3 regions of the Halobacillus sp. AWM4_238 genome follow, and region 1 is predicted to be linked to each of the others. Evidence: riboswitches for the same ligand, from Rfam matches in the RefSeq annotation. Region 1 holds a riboswitch; each other region holds the start of a gene.
What was found. Region 1 has a riboswitch for S-adenosylmethionine ahead of ACXACN_RS16350 (methionine biosynthesis PLP-dependent protein). Riboswitches for the same ligand answer to the same signal wherever they lie in the genome.
Positions count from the first base shown of each region.

Region 2: it holds a riboswitch for S-adenosylmethionine, as region 1 does, so the genes downstream of both, ACXACN_RS18610 (Na+/H+ antiporter NhaC family protein) here and ACXACN_RS16350 (methionine biosynthesis PLP-dependent protein) in region 1, are expected to answer to the same signal.
Region 3: it holds a riboswitch for S-adenosylmethionine, as region 1 does, so the genes downstream of both, ACXACN_RS06915 (homocysteine S-methyltransferase family protein) here and ACXACN_RS16350 (methionine biosynthesis PLP-dependent protein) in region 1, are expected to answer to the same signal.

Region 1 is NZ_JBSWSY010000002.1:3,273,785-3,280,233, reverse strand. It holds gene ACXACN_RS16375 (cytochrome d ubiquinol oxidase subunit II) at 1-554, shown strand, start outside; gene glsA (glutaminase A) at 1,398-2,366, shown strand; gene ACXACN_RS16365 (DUF4385 domain-containing protein) at 2,356-2,802, shown strand; gene ACXACN_RS16360 (hypothetical protein) at 2,886-3,218, shown strand; gene ACXACN_RS16355 (hypothetical protein) at 3,273-3,662, shown strand; SAM riboswitch class I at 3,791-3,900, shown strand; gene ACXACN_RS16350 (methionine biosynthesis PLP-dependent protein) at 4,143-5,261, shown strand; gene metC (cystathionine beta-lyase) at 5,258-6,436, shown strand; gene ACXACN_RS16340 (bifunctional homocysteine S-methyltransferase/methylenetetrahydrofolate reductase) at 6,440-6,449, shown strand, end outside.
Region 2 is NZ_JBSWSY010000002.1:3,740,060-3,746,508, forward strand. It holds gene ACXACN_RS18595 (ABC transporter permease) at 1-538, shown strand, start outside; gene ACXACN_RS18600 (ABC transporter ATP-binding protein) at 561-1,334, shown strand; gene ACXACN_RS18605 (ABC transporter substrate-binding protein) at 1,359-2,435, shown strand; SAM riboswitch class I at 2,502-2,609, shown strand; gene ACXACN_RS18610 (Na+/H+ antiporter NhaC family protein) at 2,754-4,073, shown strand; gene ACXACN_RS18615 (glycoside hydrolase family 3 protein) at 4,379-6,449, shown strand, end outside.
Region 3 is NZ_JBSWSY010000002.1:1,346,127-1,352,575, forward strand. It holds gene ACXACN_RS06895 (phosphotransferase family protein) at 1-818, opposite strand, end outside; gene ACXACN_RS06900 (nucleoside hydrolase) at 1,184-2,134, shown strand; gene ACXACN_RS06905 (aspartyl-phosphate phosphatase Spo0E family protein) at 2,411-2,581, shown strand; gene ACXACN_RS06910 (alpha/beta fold hydrolase) at 2,723-3,274, opposite strand; SAM riboswitch class I at 4,060-4,161, shown strand; gene ACXACN_RS06915 (homocysteine S-methyltransferase family protein) at 4,361-5,410, shown strand; gene ACXACN_RS06920 (class I SAM-dependent methyltransferase) at 5,626-6,180, opposite strand; gene ACXACN_RS06925 (NAD(P)/FAD-dependent oxidoreductase) at 6,177-6,449, opposite strand, start outside.

The DNA.
Region 1 (6,449 bases):
CCCACCCGACCTTATATATGCACATTTTGTTCGGATTATCGACTGAGTTGTTCATCTCTGCTATTTTCTTAATGGACTACGCCAAGGAAGCAGAAGACTGGAATGCATACGACACGTTCCGAAAGCATTCCCTTTGGCTTGGACCTGTCAGTATCGCCATCGCTATGTTGACCATCGGTACATTCCCTGAAGAAGCTTCCTGGATTGTTGAGAACATTCAGCAGAACTGGTTGGCCTTCGGTTTCTCCCTATTGTTCTTCATCATCGGTTATGCCCTCCTTTTCATCAGGAAAAAAGATGGCCGGAGAGGCTTGGCACGTCCCGCTGTCATCATGATCGGATTTCAATACGCCATCGCTATTTATGCGTATGGATCCGCGCACTTGCCTTACTTGATTTACCCGGATTTGACCATCGCAGACGGATTCACGAACCCGGATACGTTCTACCAGATGCTCATCGTATATGCCGTCGGATTCGGCATTCTCATCCCAGCCTTCTACCTATTCTGGCGCCTCTTCCTTAAAGATCGCCGCTACTTGAAACAGGAATAACACAGAACGGCACCCTCCCCATGGGTGCCGTTTTTCATGCTCTCAATGAGAGCACACCTCTGGTTTACCCTCTTTAAAGAAAGGGGTAAATACTACAAGACTCTACGTATGAAACAATATGCCAGGATTGTGGAACACTCGATTTCAAGACATTTCGGGGTTCGTTTGCCGTGGGAAGTCAGGGGTGGCTGGGAAGCTACTCGCTTTCCTGTGGGGGAGTGGCGAGCTTCCTCGGGCTACCGTCCTTCGGGATCTCGCCGATCTCCTTTCTCCCACGGGAGTCTCGCAGCTTCCCAACCATCCCATTCAGATATTGTGAAAAACGACTCCCTTCACCATGAGGGTGTGTCTTTCACTACCTCGGTAGTGAAGGCATAAAGCGCTCTATATCAAGCTTTCATATGTAGAATAGCTGCGTGGATGTAAACACTCTCCTATTTCCTTGTGTACTAAGCAACTTATCCGAGAAGTGGTTTCGAGACACTCTTATGATAAAGGGGCGGAGGGGAATGGCGAGACTCCTACCTTAAGTGTGGAGGCGACTTGGTCAGCGGCGTATGGACTGGACTGAGCTGGCGGAGATAAAGGAAACACGAAGAACGGAGTGATTCGATGTTGACTTATCGTACAGAAGCGAGGGAAGTCTCACTAGCCGCTAGGCGCCGGAACCGGATATCTACGAAGAAAAAAGTGCTTGGTGAGACCCCACAGGACGCAGTCCGAGGAGGCTCACCGCGCTCCCGCGGAAAGCGAGCTATTCCCCGTAGCCCCCATCCACTCAAAAAAAGTCTCGAAACCGAGTCTTCCACAATCGGGAGCGTATATGAAGAGAGGAGAACTGTTATGCAGGAATTGACGAACGATTATCTCGAGGAAGCTATTGAAGACAGCCGGCCGTTCGCTTCAAGTGGGAATGTCAATATGAGCATTCCCGGATACGACGATACGATCAAAGATTACCTCGGTGTGACCATCATTACGACAGACGGTGAATGCTTTGCCGCCGGTGATAATCACAAGTATATCCCGATGCAGAGCACCTCGAAAATCATCGGTCTTATGCTCGCCTTGCAGGACTTCGGAAAAGAGCGTGTATTCCAAACGGTGGGCATGGAGCCCATGGGGGATTTCTTCAATTCCATCAGTCAGCTGGAGTCTTACGATACAAGCAAACCTTTCAATCCCATGATTAATGCCGGAGCCATCGCCGTATCTGCTTTAATCAAAGGACAGAGCGTCGAGAAACGTTTCAACCGCTATATGGATTTTTTACGAAAGATAACGAATAATGATGAGCTCGAAATGAGTGAAGAAGTGTACGAAGCGGAGAAATCGAATGGTGCGCGGAACCGCTCTCTCGCCTACTTTATGCAGAGTACCGGAACATTGGTCACGGACGTAGAAGAAGCGCTAGACCTTTACTTTCGAATGAACTCTGTCATGATGTGCTGCCATGATTTTGCACGTGTGGGGCTGTTTCTAGCTAAAGGAGGACTGGATCTTGAAACAGGAGAAAAACTCATTCCCTCCCATCATTTACGCACGGTGAAAGCGATCATGATGACATCAGGAATGTACAACTCTTCAGGACACTATGCCGTAGAAGCTGGGTTTCCTTGTAAGAGCGGGGTATCCGGAAGCATCATCGGCTCATCCCCCGGCCGTATGGGAATCGGGGTCGTGGGTCCTGCGATCGATGAAAAAGGAAACAGCACCGCTGGTGGAGCCTTGATCAGAAAGCTTTCTCAAGATCTTGAACTAAATATGTTCGGAATCGAAAACACAGAAAGGAAGAATAAAAATGGCGTTTGATTACGACCTCGATTTTGATACAATCGATTTTCGCAAAAATCCAGAAAAATATCGAGTGGGCCGAGGTGAGCAAGGGGTACTTCTCGTCGAACCATACAAAGGTGAAATCCTGCCCCACTGGCGCTTCAAAACACCAGAGATTGCCAAGGAATCATCAGAAAAAATCTATCAAATGTTTCTCGACTATAAAGAAGAGGATGATTTTGTGGGCATGGATATGGCACGGAAGTTTTTGCAGATGGGATACACGCGCTCGCGAAGGTACGCGAATTATAAGGGCGGGAAGAAGTATGACAAAAATGGTGAAGTGAACGATCGCGACATCGACGATGAGAAAGCAGCATCCGCTGAAATTTTCGAGAAAAAGTGGATCGAGGTCAGGGAGGATGAGGACTATTTAAAGAAAAAGAAAGCCCATCAAAAAGAATACGGATGAAACGTTGACATATTTGATCGTTGAACGTAGGATAACATTAACCCGAGTAAACAAATCGGATTAATGAACCTAGGGGTGTGCCCGTGAAAACTTACCCACTTCTTGTTAACCTGCTGTTCATGATGATCTCCTGGTCGATTGGGGTTTATGCCCTATCTGTCATTTACACTTCAACGATCATCATCCCCTTCTTCAATGATTTCATCTGGATCCGCGACTACAAAGGACTCCTCGGCTTAACGACGATCTTCACCGTCCTGACGATTCCTCTGCTAGCATTTTTATATAACAAACGTAAACAGATGTCGAATAAGAGAATATGGTACGGGCTGAATGGGGCCACACTCCTGCTATGGGTCGGTACGCTTGCTTTACAAGTCAAAACCGTCCTGTACAATTTAGGCATTTGTCATTAATAGACAGGACTTCCACCTTCTCTGTCGAACCATGGAGGGAGAGGAGGAATGGATGTGGACTTTCTAACCTTTTATGAAGAGTATAAACGGAGAGCTAGTCAACAAGATTTGGATCACTTAAAAAGAGTAACATCGCGAAACCTCGAAGCAAGAGAGATTCGTCACGGCGAACGGGTGGATTATTCTTATGAAGAGTCGATCGAAGGATGGGCTCAAGCTTTTGAACACTTCCAAAATCAAGACATGATATGGATCTACACCGATCATTCCATCACCCAGCTGGACGAAAACAAACAACTGGCTGCTTTTTGGGTTTCCATTCGCTTAAACGGTGAACTCTTGGAAACTTCCAACCTTTTCTTTGATACATTCGAAAAACAAGAGGGTAAATGGCAGCTTGTCCGCTCCTACATCGAAGCCGGAGTACAAAACCCTTCCATGTAAGCCTGCTTTTGAAAAAGGAGGCTTTATTCTTATTCGGGAAAAGTTTTCGGAAAATTCTTTCTAGCATATTGTCAAAACTTTCTGAGTAGTGTAGAGTAATCAGCAATTAGAAAAAATTACAATTGAATCTCTTATCAAGAGAGGCAGAGGGACTGGCCCGACGAAGCCTCAGCAACCACTGGTTCGACCAGAAAGGTGCTAACTCCAGCAAGTTGTTTTACAACTTGAAAGATAAGAAGAAGAGCCGTCCACACAAAAGTCTTCTTCTTCGAGAAGGCTTTTTTTATTTTTATTTTACAGAAATTAGGAAGACCCACTTTCAAGACTTTAGTTTGGGTGGAGCATAGCGGCGGGAGTGACTCGCTTTCCCGAACCACCATCCAAACATACAAACGTCTCGAAGTTACATCTTACACGAGAGGGAGTTACTGTTTAACCAGCGTTTATTTTGAACCAATAACTTATAAAGGATGTGGTGTTATGTGTCCACACAGGGATACGAAATTCGTTCAGACTGGAAACCAGCGGCATGAGCCTACCGGCGCGATTAACCCTCCCATTTACCTTTCCACCCCTTACCGCCATCCTGGTTTAGGGGAGTCGACGGGCTTTGATTATTCGAGGACCGGAAATCCCACCCGCCAAATTCTCGAGTCTTCCATCGCAGATATTGAAGGCGGAGATGCAGGTTTTGCGTTCAGCTCAGGGATGGCTGCGATCCAAACCGCGTTATCTCTTTTTAAGAAAGGCGATGAGATCATCGTTTCCGAAGATTTGTATGGCGGGACGTTCCGTTTGTTTGAACATATGGAAGAACGTTATGACCTCAGGTTCCATTATTGTGACAGCAACAACCTTGAACGGATCCACGACTACATCAATGAGCGGACGAAAGCCATCTACGTGGAAACACCGACAAATCCGCTGATGCATACAGCAGACATCAAGCAAATTTCAACGGTCGCGAAAGCTCATCACCTTCTGCTCCTTGTCGATAACACCCTGTACACTCCGGTGTTGCAGCAGCCGATTGCAGAAGGTGCAGATGTGGTCATTCACAGTGCTACGAAATATTTGGCCGGTCATAACGATGTCCTTGCCGGTATTCTTGTTAGCAAAGGAAAAGACGTAACGGAGAAGCTCGCTTTTCATCAAAATACATCGGGCGCTGTCCTTTCCCCTTTTGATTCATGGCTTGTCATGCGCGGAATGAAGACCCTCCCTCTCCGGATGCGTCAGCATGAAAACAATGCAAAATCCGTTGTTGCCTTTTTAGAAGAACATCCGCACGTGACAGATGTTTTCTATCCTGGTCAAGGTGGGATGGTTTCCTTCAAACTTCAATCCGAAGCTTGGATCGATCCATTCTTACGGAACTTGAAGTTAATCAGTTTTGCCGAAAGCCTTGGAGGTGTAGAGAGTTTCATCACCTATCCTGCAACTCAGACTCATGCAGATATTCCAGAAGAGACCCGGATCAGCTACGGCGTCTGTAACCGACTGCTTCGTTTCTCTGTCGGCGTCGAACATATCGATGATTTGATTCAAGACCTTGATTATACCCTCACCCAACTACCGAAGGAGGAATCTGTACGATGACCGATCATTCTTTGCAAACGCGATTGTTGCACAGTGATTATAAATTCGACCCGCATACAGGCGCTGTCAGTGTCCCCATTCAACAGGCATCCACCTTTCATCAGCAGGATTTCGACAACCCCGGGGACTACGACTACAGCCGATCCGGAAACCCGACCCGACGAGCTTTGGAGGAGACCATTGCCGGTCTTGAGAGCGGCACAAACGGCTTTGCTTTCGCTTCAGGGATGGCTGCCATTTCAACAGCCTTCATGCTGTTATCAAAAGGCGACCATGTCGTCATCACCCAGGACGTTTATGGAGGCACCTTCCGCATGATCCACGATGTGCTCATCAGATTTGGAATCGATCACACATTCGTTGATATGACGGACCTTCATGAGGTGGCGACGGCGATTCAGCCTAATACGAAACTTTTGTATATAGAAACGCCGTCCAATCCCACGCTTGAGATTACAGATATTCGTGCTGTCGCAAAGTTAGCGAAAGCGAACGATTGCTGGACATTCGTCGATAACACATTCATGACACCCGCCCTTCAACGACCGCTCGAACTTGGGGCAGATCTCGTCCTCCATAGTGCGACGAAATTCATTGCCGGTCATAGTGATGTGGTTGCAGGCCTTGCCGTAACAAGAGATCAAGAGATTGCGGAGCAGCTCGGATTTTTACAAAATTCATTCGGATCGATTCTAGGCGCACACGATTGTTGGCTCGTGCTTCGCGGCTTGAAAACTCTCCATTGCCGAATGACTCAATCGTCAGCATCTGCTGTTAAGATTGCAGAGAAATTAAGCGCCCACCCGCACGTGGAACAGGTCTACTATCCTGGCTTCCGTTTTCATCCTGGCAGCTCGACCCAGACGTATCAGGCAGAAGGGGCCGGAGCGGTATTATCATTCCGTTTGCGGGATGAAGATGCGGTCCGGCAGTTTACAAAGCACGTGGAGCTCCCTGTTTATGCCGTAAGTCTTGGGGCGGTCGAATCGATCTTGTCCTATCCTGCCCGGATGTCTCATGCATCGATGCCGAAAGAAGAACGTGAAAAGCGAGGGATAACAGACGGGTTGCTTCGTTTATCTGTCGGTCTTGAGAACCCGGATGATTTGATCAAGGACTTTTACCAGGCATTAGAAAAATCAGGATCTCAAGCATTCTTACAAACAGGAGGTTGAACAATGGATCTAC
Region 2 (6,449 bases), 470 kb from region 1:
TGGTGTCATCCCTGCCATCGTGATTGGTCTTTTGATGGGGCTTTACGGTCCAATTCGGCATTTTCTTTCGCCGCTCATTATGGCATTGATGCCAATCCCGACGCTTGCGCTTCTGCCGATCATCATCATTTTATTCGGTGTCGGTGAAGTTTCAAAAGTGGTGACGATTGCGGGCAGTGTGTTTTTCCCAGTCGTTATTAATACCGTTGCGGGCGTGGTGAACATTGACCGGATTTATTTGGATGTGGCCAAGAATTACGGCGCCGATTCGAAGCAGTTCTTCTTCAAAATTGCTTTGCCCGGTTCTTTGCCGGTTATGCTCGAAGGGATTCAAATGGGGCAGGCGATTGCGCTGTTAACGATCGTCGCTGCGGAAATGATGGGAGCCAACTCCGGGATCGGGTATTTGATCTGGACGTCGTATAAAGCCTTCCTGCTGAAAGAAATGTTTGTCGGACTTGTGCTCATCTCGTTCTTCGGCTACTTGTTCTCGATCATTCTCCGGGGACTGCAGGCCAAACTGCTGCCATGGCGCTAATTGATGAAAGGAGCGACAGGGGATGGAGGCTAAAATATCAATCAAAGATTTGACGAAAGTGTTTTATAAGAAAGAAAACCGTGTGACGGCACTGGAAAATATTTCGCTTGATATTGCGGACGGGGAATTTGTCTGCCTCGTCGGGCCGAGCGGCTGTGGGAAGACGACCCTCTTAAGGATTTTAGCTAACTTAGAAAAGCCGAGCGGGGGAACGTTTTCGATTGCCAAAAGTAAGAAAGAACGGCCGCTGCAATCGATGGTTTTCCAGGAACGCGGCGTCATCCCGTGGTTGACGGTTGAGGGCAATGTCAGTTTTGGATTGAAGATGAGGCATTTACCTGAGGATGTGATCAAGGAAAGAACCACGTATTACTTGGAAAAAGTAGGCCTCGGGAAGTTCGCCCAACTTTATCCGAAAGAGCTCTCCGGTGGAATGAAGCAGCGCGTAAGCATTGCCAGAGCTTTTGCGAATGACCCTGAGATTCTCCTCATGGATGAACCTTTTGCCGCGCTTGATGAGCAGAATAAATTCATTTTGCAGGAAGAACTATTGAATATATGGTCGGAGACGAAGAAAACGGTCTTATTTATTACCCATAGCATAGATGAAGCGCTCCTACTTAGTGACCGGATCCTTTTAATGAGTTCACAGCCCGGTACCATCATTGATGAGAAACGAATCCGTCTGCCGAGACCGAGAAACATGGAGCAGGTACGTGCGGATCCTGTGATGGCGGAACATTTTGTAGAGATTTGGAACCATCTTCAGGATGAAGTGCAGCGTTCGCGAAAATAGCAGAAGAAAGGGGATTAAAATCCCATGGTGAAAAAAGTATGTCATCTGTTTTCTTTTCTGTTCATCATTTTTGTGTTGTTCGGCTGTTCCTCTGGCGAGAGTGGGGAGGACCAGGGGAATAAGGAAACTCCTGATGGTGATTTTGCTCCATTAAATAAGAAAACAACGGTAGTCATTGCCGAAGATGGTGCTGCTTCTGGGGCCGGTTTTTATATCGCTGAGGAAAAAGGCTATTTTGATGACTACAACATCGATATCAAGTTCACGACGTTCGCAAACAGTGATGATATGCTACCAGCCCTGGCGGCAGGTGAAGTGGACATTGCCGGTGGCGTATCTACAGCTTCCTTTTTCAATGCTATCGCTCAAGGCATTGATGTAAAAATCATTGCTGATAAAGGGCACTATTTTGATGGCAGCTCGTATTTCAGCTTTGCCATTCGTGAAGATCTGCAGGATGAAATCAAAGAATACAGTGACTTGAAAGGGAAGCGGATTGCCGTGTCATCGAGAAACGCCGTGGATGATTACATTTTCCAGCGGATGCTTCAACATGCAGGGCTGACCGAAGGGGATGTCGAGTTCGTGCTCATGTCCGATTTTGGAAATATGCTTGCCGCGATGGGCAACAAGTCGATTGACGCCGCTCTTCAAATTGAACCACTGATCACTCAAGGGGAAGCACAGAACCTGCACGTCCGCTTCCGTGATGCCACAGATTTCGCTCCCGATGCACAAATTGCCATGGTTCTTGGATCGCCTGATTTCATTGAAAAAGATACCGACGTGTCCGTCCGCTTTATGGCCGCTTACTTGAAGGGGGTGCGCGATTACAATGACGCGTTCCTTTATGATGAGGGGCTGGATGAAGTGATTGAGATCATGACGAAGCATACAGCGTTGAAGGACACAGAAGTTTGGAAAAAAGTCGGTGTGACAGGACTCGACCCGAACGGGGAAATGTTTATCGATGATATTAAGAAACAGTTTGAGATGTATGACGCAAACGGCGCTATACGTGGGGATATTGACTTCAATGATGCCATCGATACCTCCGCTTCTGAAAAAGCGATGGAAGTGATCGGCCGCTACGAAAGGTGAGAATGAAAAAAACGCTTGTCATCGAATGGTTTTTATTGTAAAGTTACCATTGACTCAATTGAATATTTCTTATCAAGAGAAGCAGAGGAACTGGTCCTGTGATGCTTCAGCAACCACCAACATCGGTTGGCCGGTGCTAATTCCAGCAAGTGTTGATCACTTGAGAGATAAGAAGGAATGAACGGATACGATTCAGAGAGCCTTCTTATATAAGAGGGCTCTTTTTTATTTGCCGCTTTCTTCGCTTTGAACCATTCATCCTTCTCGGGATAAAACCGACTATTCTGATGAGTTTAAAATATTTTAGGAGGTCCAATCATGGCAAAATCATTGAGCAACCCTTTCGCACTCATTCCTTTTGCGATTTTCATTTTACTTTTCATCGGTTCGGGAATCGCTACAGGAGATTTCTATCAAATGCCTGTCCTTGTCGCTTTATTCGCGGCAATTCTCGTTGCTTTAGCGATGAACCGGAAGACTGATTTCCAAACAAAAATATCCCAATTGACCAAGGGGGGCGGACACCCCAACATCATCTTAATGGTCATCATTTTTCTACTAGCGGGAGCATTTGCTTCCGTAGCATCCGGCATGGGGGCCGTTGAATCGACCGTCAATCTAGGCTTGACCTACTTGCCTGGCGGTTGGATGGTCGTCGGATTGTTTGTCATCGGCTGTTTTATCTCGATTTCTATGGGAACGTCTACAGGTACGGTGGTTGCCCTGGCTCCCATCGGATTGGGTGTAGCCGAGCAGACTGACATCGGCCTTGCCTTAGTGATGGGGGCGATTGTGAGTGGTGCCATGTTCGGGGACAACCTTTCCGTCATTTCCGATACGACCATAGCAGCTGTCCGTACACAAGGAACAGAAATGAAAGAGAAGTTCAAAGCGAATTTCTTCATCGTTCTTCCAGCAGCCATCATAACAGCCATTATTTTTGGTGTGATGACCGCCGATGCAACGGCCAGCCTGCAGAATGATTACTCGTACAACATTGTTGAGATCTTACCTTACCTAGGGGTACTCGGATTCGCGATTGCCGGAGTAAATGTCATTTATGTTCTGATCGGCGGCATTGTTTTCGCCGGTGGGGTTGGACTTGTGCTTGGGAAGTTTTCCGGCATGGAATTCGTCACCCTCGTAGGGGATGGATTTACGAACATGCAGACGCTTGCGATGATTGCCGTATTGTTAGGTGGTCTAGTGGAACTCATCCGGGCTAATGGCGGCATTGAATTTCTACTGCAAGCCGTGAGCGGGAGAGTCCATTCCAATCGTGGTGGAGAGCTTGGCATTGCAGGTATTGTGACGGCCGTCAACTTTTCGACAGCGAACAATACGATTTCTATCATCACAGCCGGTCCGCTCGCCAAGCAGATTTCTGATGAATATGGCATCGAAGGCAGGCGCTCAGCAAGTATCCTCGATATTTTTTCCAGTTCCGTTCAAGGGATCATCCCTTATGGCGGACAGATTTTGGCGGTAGCGGGTGTCGCCAGCATTTCTCCAGTCGCGATTGTTCCATTTTGCATTTACCCTCTACTTACAATGGTGGCGGGTCTGTTAGCCATCGCCTTTAGATATCCGAAATTTACCGTAGAAAAAGGAAAGGCCGTATTCAAGAGCGCATCTTAATAGAGGGGGGCACCTGATCAGGTGTCCTCTTTTTTTATTTGTTTCTAAATATACTGACATGAAATTTCAAAATAAGTCTATCGAATCAGTAGGAAAGTTTTGGGAATGAAAGGTTCTGAAGAGGATTAGGGCCTTAAGTGGTATAGACGACTATACCTATTTCCGATAAGCTTTTATTACAATATGTAAACGTTTACAATAAATTGTCTTCTGCATGGGTACTACTCTACGAAATTTTTTGCAAAAGGATCTTCCTGGATAGGTAGGCGCCTTTTACAAATAGATAAATAAAGGAGGAGTGTCGAATGAAAATAGCAGGCAAATGGGTGTTCATTTTCACACTGACCATCGACATGATGCTGCCGTCGTGGTTCATGGGAGCAGAGGTGGATGCTGCTGAAAAGAGTGAGCAATCAGACTTGATTATCTTTGAGAATGTTCCGCAGGCAGATGTAACAATGGAAGGGAATGTGTTTACTCTATCTGCCCTGAACGTGTATAAAGATGGACATTTTACAAAGGTGAATGAAGGACTCGTTTGGAAATCGAAAAATCCAAACGTTGCTACGATCACGGATGACGGTACGGTCACTTTCACAGGGCAGCCTGGACGAGCGTGGGTGACGGTATCCAATGGTTCATTCAAAGACCGAATCGCCCTTGATTACAAGCCGGATCGTTCAAAGAAAAAGAAAGAGAAGCGTGACTTCAAACCGACCATCAAAAAGCAGCAAGGGGAACGGTACGACCTTGTCCAACATGCACTCTCCAACATGACAATGAAGGAAAAAGTCGGTCAGATGCTTATGCCGGATTTTAGAAAATGGGACGGGGAGAACGTAACGGAAATGCTCCCGGAGATTGAGGAGATAGTTCAAAAATATCACTTGGGCGGCGTTATATTATTCCGAGAAAATGTGGTGACAACCGAACAGACAGCGACGCTTGTGTCTGATTATCAAGCGGCCTCTGAAAAATATGGATTGCTTATGACGATTGACCAGGAAGGCGGCATTGTGACACGTCTTCAATCAGGAACGGATATGCCTGGAAATATGGCTTTAGGTGCAACACGTTCCGAAGAATTCGCTCAGGATGTAGGTTCTGTCATTGGAGCTGAATTATCATCTCTTGGGATCAACATGAACTTTGGGCCGGTTATGGATGTGAACAACAACCCTGATAACCCTGTCATTGGTGTTCGTTCTTTCGGAGAACATCCCGAACTGGTCGGGAAAATGGGCGTAGCCTACACGAAAGGGCTGCAGGAACACGGGGTAGCAGCGACTGCCAAGCACTTCCCGGGTCACGGGGATACGGCGACAGATTCCCACCTCGGTCTACCTGAAGTTCCTTATGACCTCGAGCGTTTGAAAGAAGTAGAGTTGTATCCTTTCCAACAGGCGATGGATGCGGGCATCGATGCGATTATGACTGCACACATTACCTTCCCGAAAATCGATGATACAAAAGTGACTTCTCAGAAGGATGGTTCTGAAATTGCGCTCCCAGCCACCCTTTCAGAAAAAGTGCTAACGGGATTGATGCGTGAAGAGATGAATTATGAAGGAGTCGTTGTCACAGACGCTTTGAATATGAAGGCGATCGCTGAACATTTCGGACCGGTCGATGCCGTTATTCGAACGATCAATGCCGGTACAGACATTGCGCTTATGCCTGTAGGTTTAGAAGAAGTTGCTTCTGGTGTCTATGAAGCTGTAGAGTCTGGGGAAATTCCAATGGCTACGATTGAAGATTCTGTTGAACGGATCCTTACATTGAAATTGAACCGGGGAATCATCAAAGAAGAAACGCCTCAACCGATCGATGAGAAAATCGCAGAAGCGGAAGAAGTGGTCGGATCGGATGCACATAAAGCTGTGGAGAAACTAGCGGCGGAGCGTTCAATTACCCTCGTGAAAAATCAGGGAGTTCTGCCTGTAGACGCCTCAGAAAATGACCAGGTTGTGGTGATTGGAAACAGGTTTATTTCTAGTCTTGCGGATGCTGTAGCCGCCCATCATCCAAACACGACTTTAATCAATACAAAAGAACGTGAATTAACAGCTGAGCAAAAACAAATGGTGTCTGAAGCAGACAAAGTCATCTTCGGAACGTACACGTACAATGTGTACACTCGTTCCGAAAGTCATCCTCAAATGCAGTTGATGCAAGATGTGATGACGAATACCAATGCGGAAGTGATCGGCGTCGGAATCCGTAACCCTTATGACATCATGGCTTATCCGGAGGTGGATGCTTATATTGCACAGTACGGTTTCAGAAAGGCGAGTTTTGAAGCTACCGCCGCCACCATTTTCGGTGAAAATAACCCGGGCGGCCAATTGCCTGTGACGATTCCAGGATCCGAAGATG
Region 3 (6,449 bases), 1.9 Mb from region 1:
GCAATCAGATCTAATAACTTCGCTTTTTGTAACCACTGATCAGGCAAATGGCCCCCATGTGCCTGGTAATTGGAAATGAATGGATCAAATATCTTGGAGTTTATAAAATTTTCATACCTTATCATGTTTCCAATATCAAACAGCGACGAGCCACTGAAAGCAAACTCCCAATCCAATATTGCATGAATAAAGAATTTACTTTCTCTTTCTTCCACGAGTATATTCAACGGGTTGAAATCTCCATGAACTAAAAAATTCTGATCTTTTAGATCGTCGATTAGATATGCATGCTTCCGCGAAAAACTTAAAACTTTTTTGCAAAGATCTCCTTCTAAATGGAATCTGGCATAACCTTTTATGAGACTTTCCTCTATAAACATCAAGAACATGTCTTCATTAAGTATAATAGACTCTTTAATATGGAGCGAGCGATCAAAGAAACCCGAATCAGGGAATTCAATCTTATGAATTTCAGCTAATGAACGGCCAACTTCCCGGGCCACACTTTCTAATTCCGATCTATTATCTTTAACGATCCTTTCTGATAGCTGTTCTCCCTCAACCCAACTTAAAAGTAAAAAGGGATGATCTAAAACTGAGCGAGAAGAACCGGAATATAGCACATGAGGTACTTGAGCTTGGTCTTTAAGGAGATTTAATATCTGTCTTTCAATCTCCATCCTTTCATCATTGCTGTTATAGATGCGGAGAACAAATTGTTGGGTTGAACTGGTTGTGATCTTGATGTTTGTATTATTCAAACCCCCGCTTAACAATTCATAACCGGCGACATTTTGCTCCTCTAAAAAGGACTTAATAGATCTCTTATAGTATCAAGACTTGGTGTTATCCATGTATTCGATCTTTCCCACCCTGCTTTCATCATCCCGTCTCCCCTTCGTATTTTCATCTTAAACTCTATTTACTTTTTCAAGATTGCAAAAAGAAGCAAGTAATAACAATGAAGTTATAATTCCTACTCACAACTTTCTATCTATTGAACACGATACTCTTATCCACTTCTTCCAACAAGGGATCATCCCCTTTGTTAGTTCAAAATTCCCCCTCGGGATTGGTTCCACTCATTACATGCACGCTTCCGTGCATTCTTTTGAAAGACAGTTGTTATTTAATTTGAATATCATTCATAAAATAACTCGTCTACATAGATAGGGGGAGTTCGATGTACAATGTTTTACTGTTCTGCGACCCAGGAATTGACGACTCTCTAGCACTCATGTACGCACTGCTAAATCCAAAAATCAATGTGGTCGGAATCGTTACAGGGTATGGGAATGTGCCCCAACAACAGGCAACCCAGAATGTAGCATACCTCTTACATCTATCAGGCAGGGATGATGTTTCGATCATCTCTGGAGCAAAGAGTCCACTTAGTGGTGAAATAGCTATCTATTATCCAGAAATTCATGGTGAAGAGGGTTTAGGGCCAATACGGCCTCCAGAGGATTTTCAGCGTGAGGTAGTAAATTTCGATGAAATATTTAAAATTATGGATGCCTACGCTAATGACCTTGTTATTGTAGATTTGGGAAGATCCACTTCCCTTGCCATCGCTTATTTACTGGGCGGAGAAGAGTATTTACGGAAGGTTGAGGCTGTTTATTGTATGGGAGGGGCTTTTCTAGTTCCAGGAAACGTCACTCCCGTTGCAGAAGCTAACTTTCATGGTGATGCGATCGCTGCTAACCTCGTTTTGAACAAACTAAAAAATGTCTTTATCACTCCATTAAACGTAACGAACCACGCAATCATCACACCTGAAACCATTCAAGCAGTTACCTCTTATCGTTTTAATGCTTTCACCCATCTTATAAAACCGATTTTTGATTACTACAACAAAGCCTATAAAAAACTTAACCTTACCCATGCAGGTAGTCCTTTACACGATCTATTCACTTTATTTGCTTTAGTAAACCCAGAGCAAGTTCAATATATCAATCGTCAGGCTTCTGTATCTATCAATTTTGACGATACTAAAGGAGAAAGCATAGCCGACTTTAGAGCCAAATCAAGCGAGCAGGTGACAGAAAATACTGATCATATCGCCATATCATTCAAATACGATGCGTTTGTAAGAGATTTCACTACTGTAATGTCTACTCGATATCTATGACCTTTTAATTTTGATTCAACTACTGTGACTCGAACCAGAGGAACCAAGAGCTCATTTAAAGATAAGAATCCCAATCACTCCCAGACCTGCATGAAGTATTTTCATTGACCCTCATTCGATTCATTAATGGAACACAAGATATGATGTATGCTGTTTGTGACAGTCGCATCTTCCACTATTCAACACACTGGTTTTTACAATTGCTTTTTTGGGTATATAAGATTTGGAATTATAATATGAAACAAAGTGGTTGAATTTTGATGAAAGGAAGATTTTTTGCAGACTGTAGATGGTTTACATAAGCAGATCGAAACCGTTAGATTAGAAATGTATGAAGCTTACAATAACTCCGCTGACTACTCTGAATTATTACAGATATCTCAACAATTGGATAACTTATTGAATCAACTTGATAAAATAAATGATCGAAACTGTAAAGTGCCCTGAGTGATCCTTAGGGCTTTCTTTATATCAAATCCAGTGTCATATCTTAGCTAACTCCCCCGAAACCGAAGACTCGATTTTACACATTACTATCCCTGTTCTCCCCTCTTTTTAATGTGAACCTTTTTCTAAGATACACCCTCATCATGCAGACTCAATATCATGAACAAGTTCATGGAGGTCACCCTGAAATACATGTCCATAATTCTCAAAGACCCTAGTTTTCGCGTGTGGAAGCTTATACGCGTAGTACTCGAAATGACGAAAAGGAACGACCTCATCATTTCGGCTATGATAAAGATAGATTTTTGAGATTTGTGAAACTCTTGAAGCAAAATTATTCGAGAGTTCAAATTCTCGGTTAAACCAATCTTTATCCAGGCCCCAGTATGGTGATCCCATCACAAATACGCCGGAGATAGCTAAGTCACAAGCTTCTTCCGAGAGATATTTCAAAAGGACTGAGCCACCCAGTGAATGGCCGATCAGAACAACTCGACCCTCCATCTCCAAAAGTTTCTCGTTTAGGATAGCCTTCCAAGCAGCATAACTCGGATTTTCAGGATTTGGCATGGCCGGACAGGATAAATGGTAATCCTCACTTAATGAATTTTGTAAATAAGAAACTAGATGGCTGCTTCCTTGCTTTCCTTCCTGTGGACCTGCACTGTGAATAAATAGGACTTGCTTCTTCAATAAATCCCCTCCTTGTACCCATTAGTGTAGATGTATATTATCCATAAGTTTTATGTCCCGAAATTACCGAACCCTATCATTCCCATAATATATATCAATAGGATCACCAAACCTAACATCCCAAGAGAAGAAATGGATAAAGCAACTGTTTTCACACGCCCTTTCGCACTAAAGAGTGCAGTAACAAAAGAACTCAATAAAAGAAATAACAATAGTGATTGGTATAAATAACCTATTAATAAAGACTCAGGTAACGGATTCAATAGTTGTGGAACAAAAAATATAAGTATAAAAATGATCATGAATAATAAAGAGATCGATCCTAAATATTTTTTCAACAAAGTCCACACCTCCACATTCTGTAAGTCTTTTAGCTATTAACATCATAACTCCAAATACTACCAGAAAAAAGCGAGGCACTTACAATATGTATTTATCTCGCATTCAAGTATTCAACGAAACTGCCCTTCTCATGCAGGCTTCGTTTCGAGGAGTTAAATATGAACAACAAACTTTAACAAAGCGATTGAGATTAGCTCAAACCATCCACTCCAAGAATCGTTATGTATATTAAAATCGCCTGAACATCATAAGGTAGTGCAGGTATTTTCAAATAGAACCATACCACCAAAAACTTTTTCTGAAAATTCCATTGATTCTTCATTTATTTTCATGTATTGTAAATCGCAAGCGAAATAATTAACATCAAATGTTCGCTTTGATTCTTGATTTAAACGTCTTACGTAATGTGTTAAACTGTTTTTCCAAAAACCACATAAGAATAAAACTTATCCAGAGAGGTGTAGGGACTGGCCCTTTGATACCTCAGCAACCAGCCATAGGCACGGTGCTAAATCCAGAAGGTAGTGATACCTTGAAGATAAGGAGACTCTTGATACATAAAGGACCCCTTATCCAAGGAGGTCCTTTTTTTATTTCAATGGACTGGATCAATGTGGAGGGGAACAGGATTGAATCGGTTATGCCCCTATCAGACAGAAAGTCTCAGAAAGTCAGCTTGTACCTGAAAAAAGGCATGAGCTTTCTAATAAACTATTCTTACAAAATGAAAGGTTGTGGAATGAAATGAAACGAACATTAGAACAAAGATTACAGGATGGACCGGTGATTTGTGGAGAAGGATACTTATTTGAATTGGAGCGCCGCGGTTATTTACAGGCCGGATCCTTTGTCCCTGAAGTAGCCCTCGATAATCCACAGGCACTAAAACAGACGTATCGTGACTATATGCTCGCTGGCTCCGACGTCGTCCTAGCCTTCACCTATAACGGCCATCGGGAGAAAATGAGAATCATCGGCAAAGAGGATTTATTAGAGCCGCTTAACCGTCAGGCCATCCGTCTAGCCAAAGAAGTTGCAGAGGAGCACCCTGAGGAAGAAGCACTCGTAGCCGGGAACATTTCCAACACTAACCTGTTCAACCCGGATGACCCTGAAGCTGTTGAAAAAACAAGAAGCATGTTTGCTGAGATGGTCGGCTGGTGTAAGGATGAAGGGGTAGATTTTGTGAACGGCGAAACCTTCTATTATTACGAAGAGGCGCTGATCGCACTGGAAGAAATTCAAAAACAAGACCTCCCTGCGGTGATCACCTTCGGTCTGATGGGAGAAAACATTTTGCGTGACGGCTACGAAGTAGAAGAAGCCTGCCGCTTATTAGAAGAAAAAGGCGCACTTGTTGTAGGGATGAACTGCTTCCGAGGACCAGCAACGATGCAGCCGTATGTAGAGAAAATCCGTAACACGGTGGACGGTTATGTAGGTGCCCTTCCAATTCCTTACCGCACGACGGAAGAACACCCGACCTTCTTCAATCTGCCGGACGGTGGCTGTGCCTGTACTCTTCCAACGGAAACAACGTTCCCAACGTCCCTGGACCCGCTATACACGAACCGATATGAGCTTGCTGAGTGGGCCAAAGAAGCGTACAGCATTGGTGTGAACTACCTGGGACTCTGCTGTGGAGCATCTCCGGCTATGCTACGTGAAGTAGCAGAAACCGTCGGCCGTACAGCCGTCAACTCCACGTATTCCCCGGATATGGAGAAACACTTCCTGTTCGGCAGTGACGACACGCTGCAGGATCACATCACATCTTATAAGACGAAAGCATAAGGAATAACGCCTGTCCTGTAATTCAGACAGGCGTTTTCAAACATTCACCTTTTTGTCTGTGGACGGTTATGAATCTTCTTAGTCAAGATTCGCTTCCCTATACTTTAAAACTCGAATTCAAGGTTACTACCTTCTGTAAACCACTTGGAGTAAGCAGGTTATTGAATAGCTTCAGTCGTGGCCAAATATTTTTATGATCGTAACAATACGAATACTCAACTGTCTTTTTTCAGGATATACATATGATAGCGCGCGTTGAATTCCGGGTAGTCTGTATAGCGGTCAGCAAGTACTTTCCACTCGACCTCCATCTCATCCAACACCCGCTTCAAGTATGCCTCTCTCTTTTCCCCTTGCATCATAAAAACAGCCAACATCCCGCCGTATTTCAACTCTGAAGCAATACGCTGGACGAGCTTCGTTTCGTTCTTGATATCCTTTTTATAAAAATGCAGCATCGAATCCAACAGAACAATATCGTGTTCCTCTTCAACCGGATACGTGTAAATATCTCCTACTTTCCCGGTTACGTTCAACTGCTCGTCACGGGACGTTTGGTTCATTTGATCAAGCCCGACAGTAGAGATATCGACGCCTGTCACCTTGTACCCCAACCTTCCTAGGCTTAATGAATCTCTGCCTTGTCCACATCCTAAATCAAGGACATGCGCTTTCGGTTCATACGCGTCAAAGAATTCCACGAGTCCAGGGTAGGGGTTTCCGAAATACGCCTGTTCTTGGTAATATTTATCGTAGGCTGGTTTTTTCAAGATGCTCCACCGTTTTCCCAATCTTCCATTGCCATCTCATGGTTCATTTCAGCGGCAACTTCATACCCTTCGCTCGCAGCCTTCAGCAATCCGGAGAATCCATTCTTCGTGTCACCGATGACATATAAGCCCTTCACAGCTGTTTCCGCTCCTTCTTCCGTCTTGACTCCACCCATGTCCGTATAGCCAATCCCAAAATGATCGAGAGAAAACGCCTGGAATTCGCCGGTGTCCATGATAAATCCGCCTGATCTATGGTACGCCTCCCC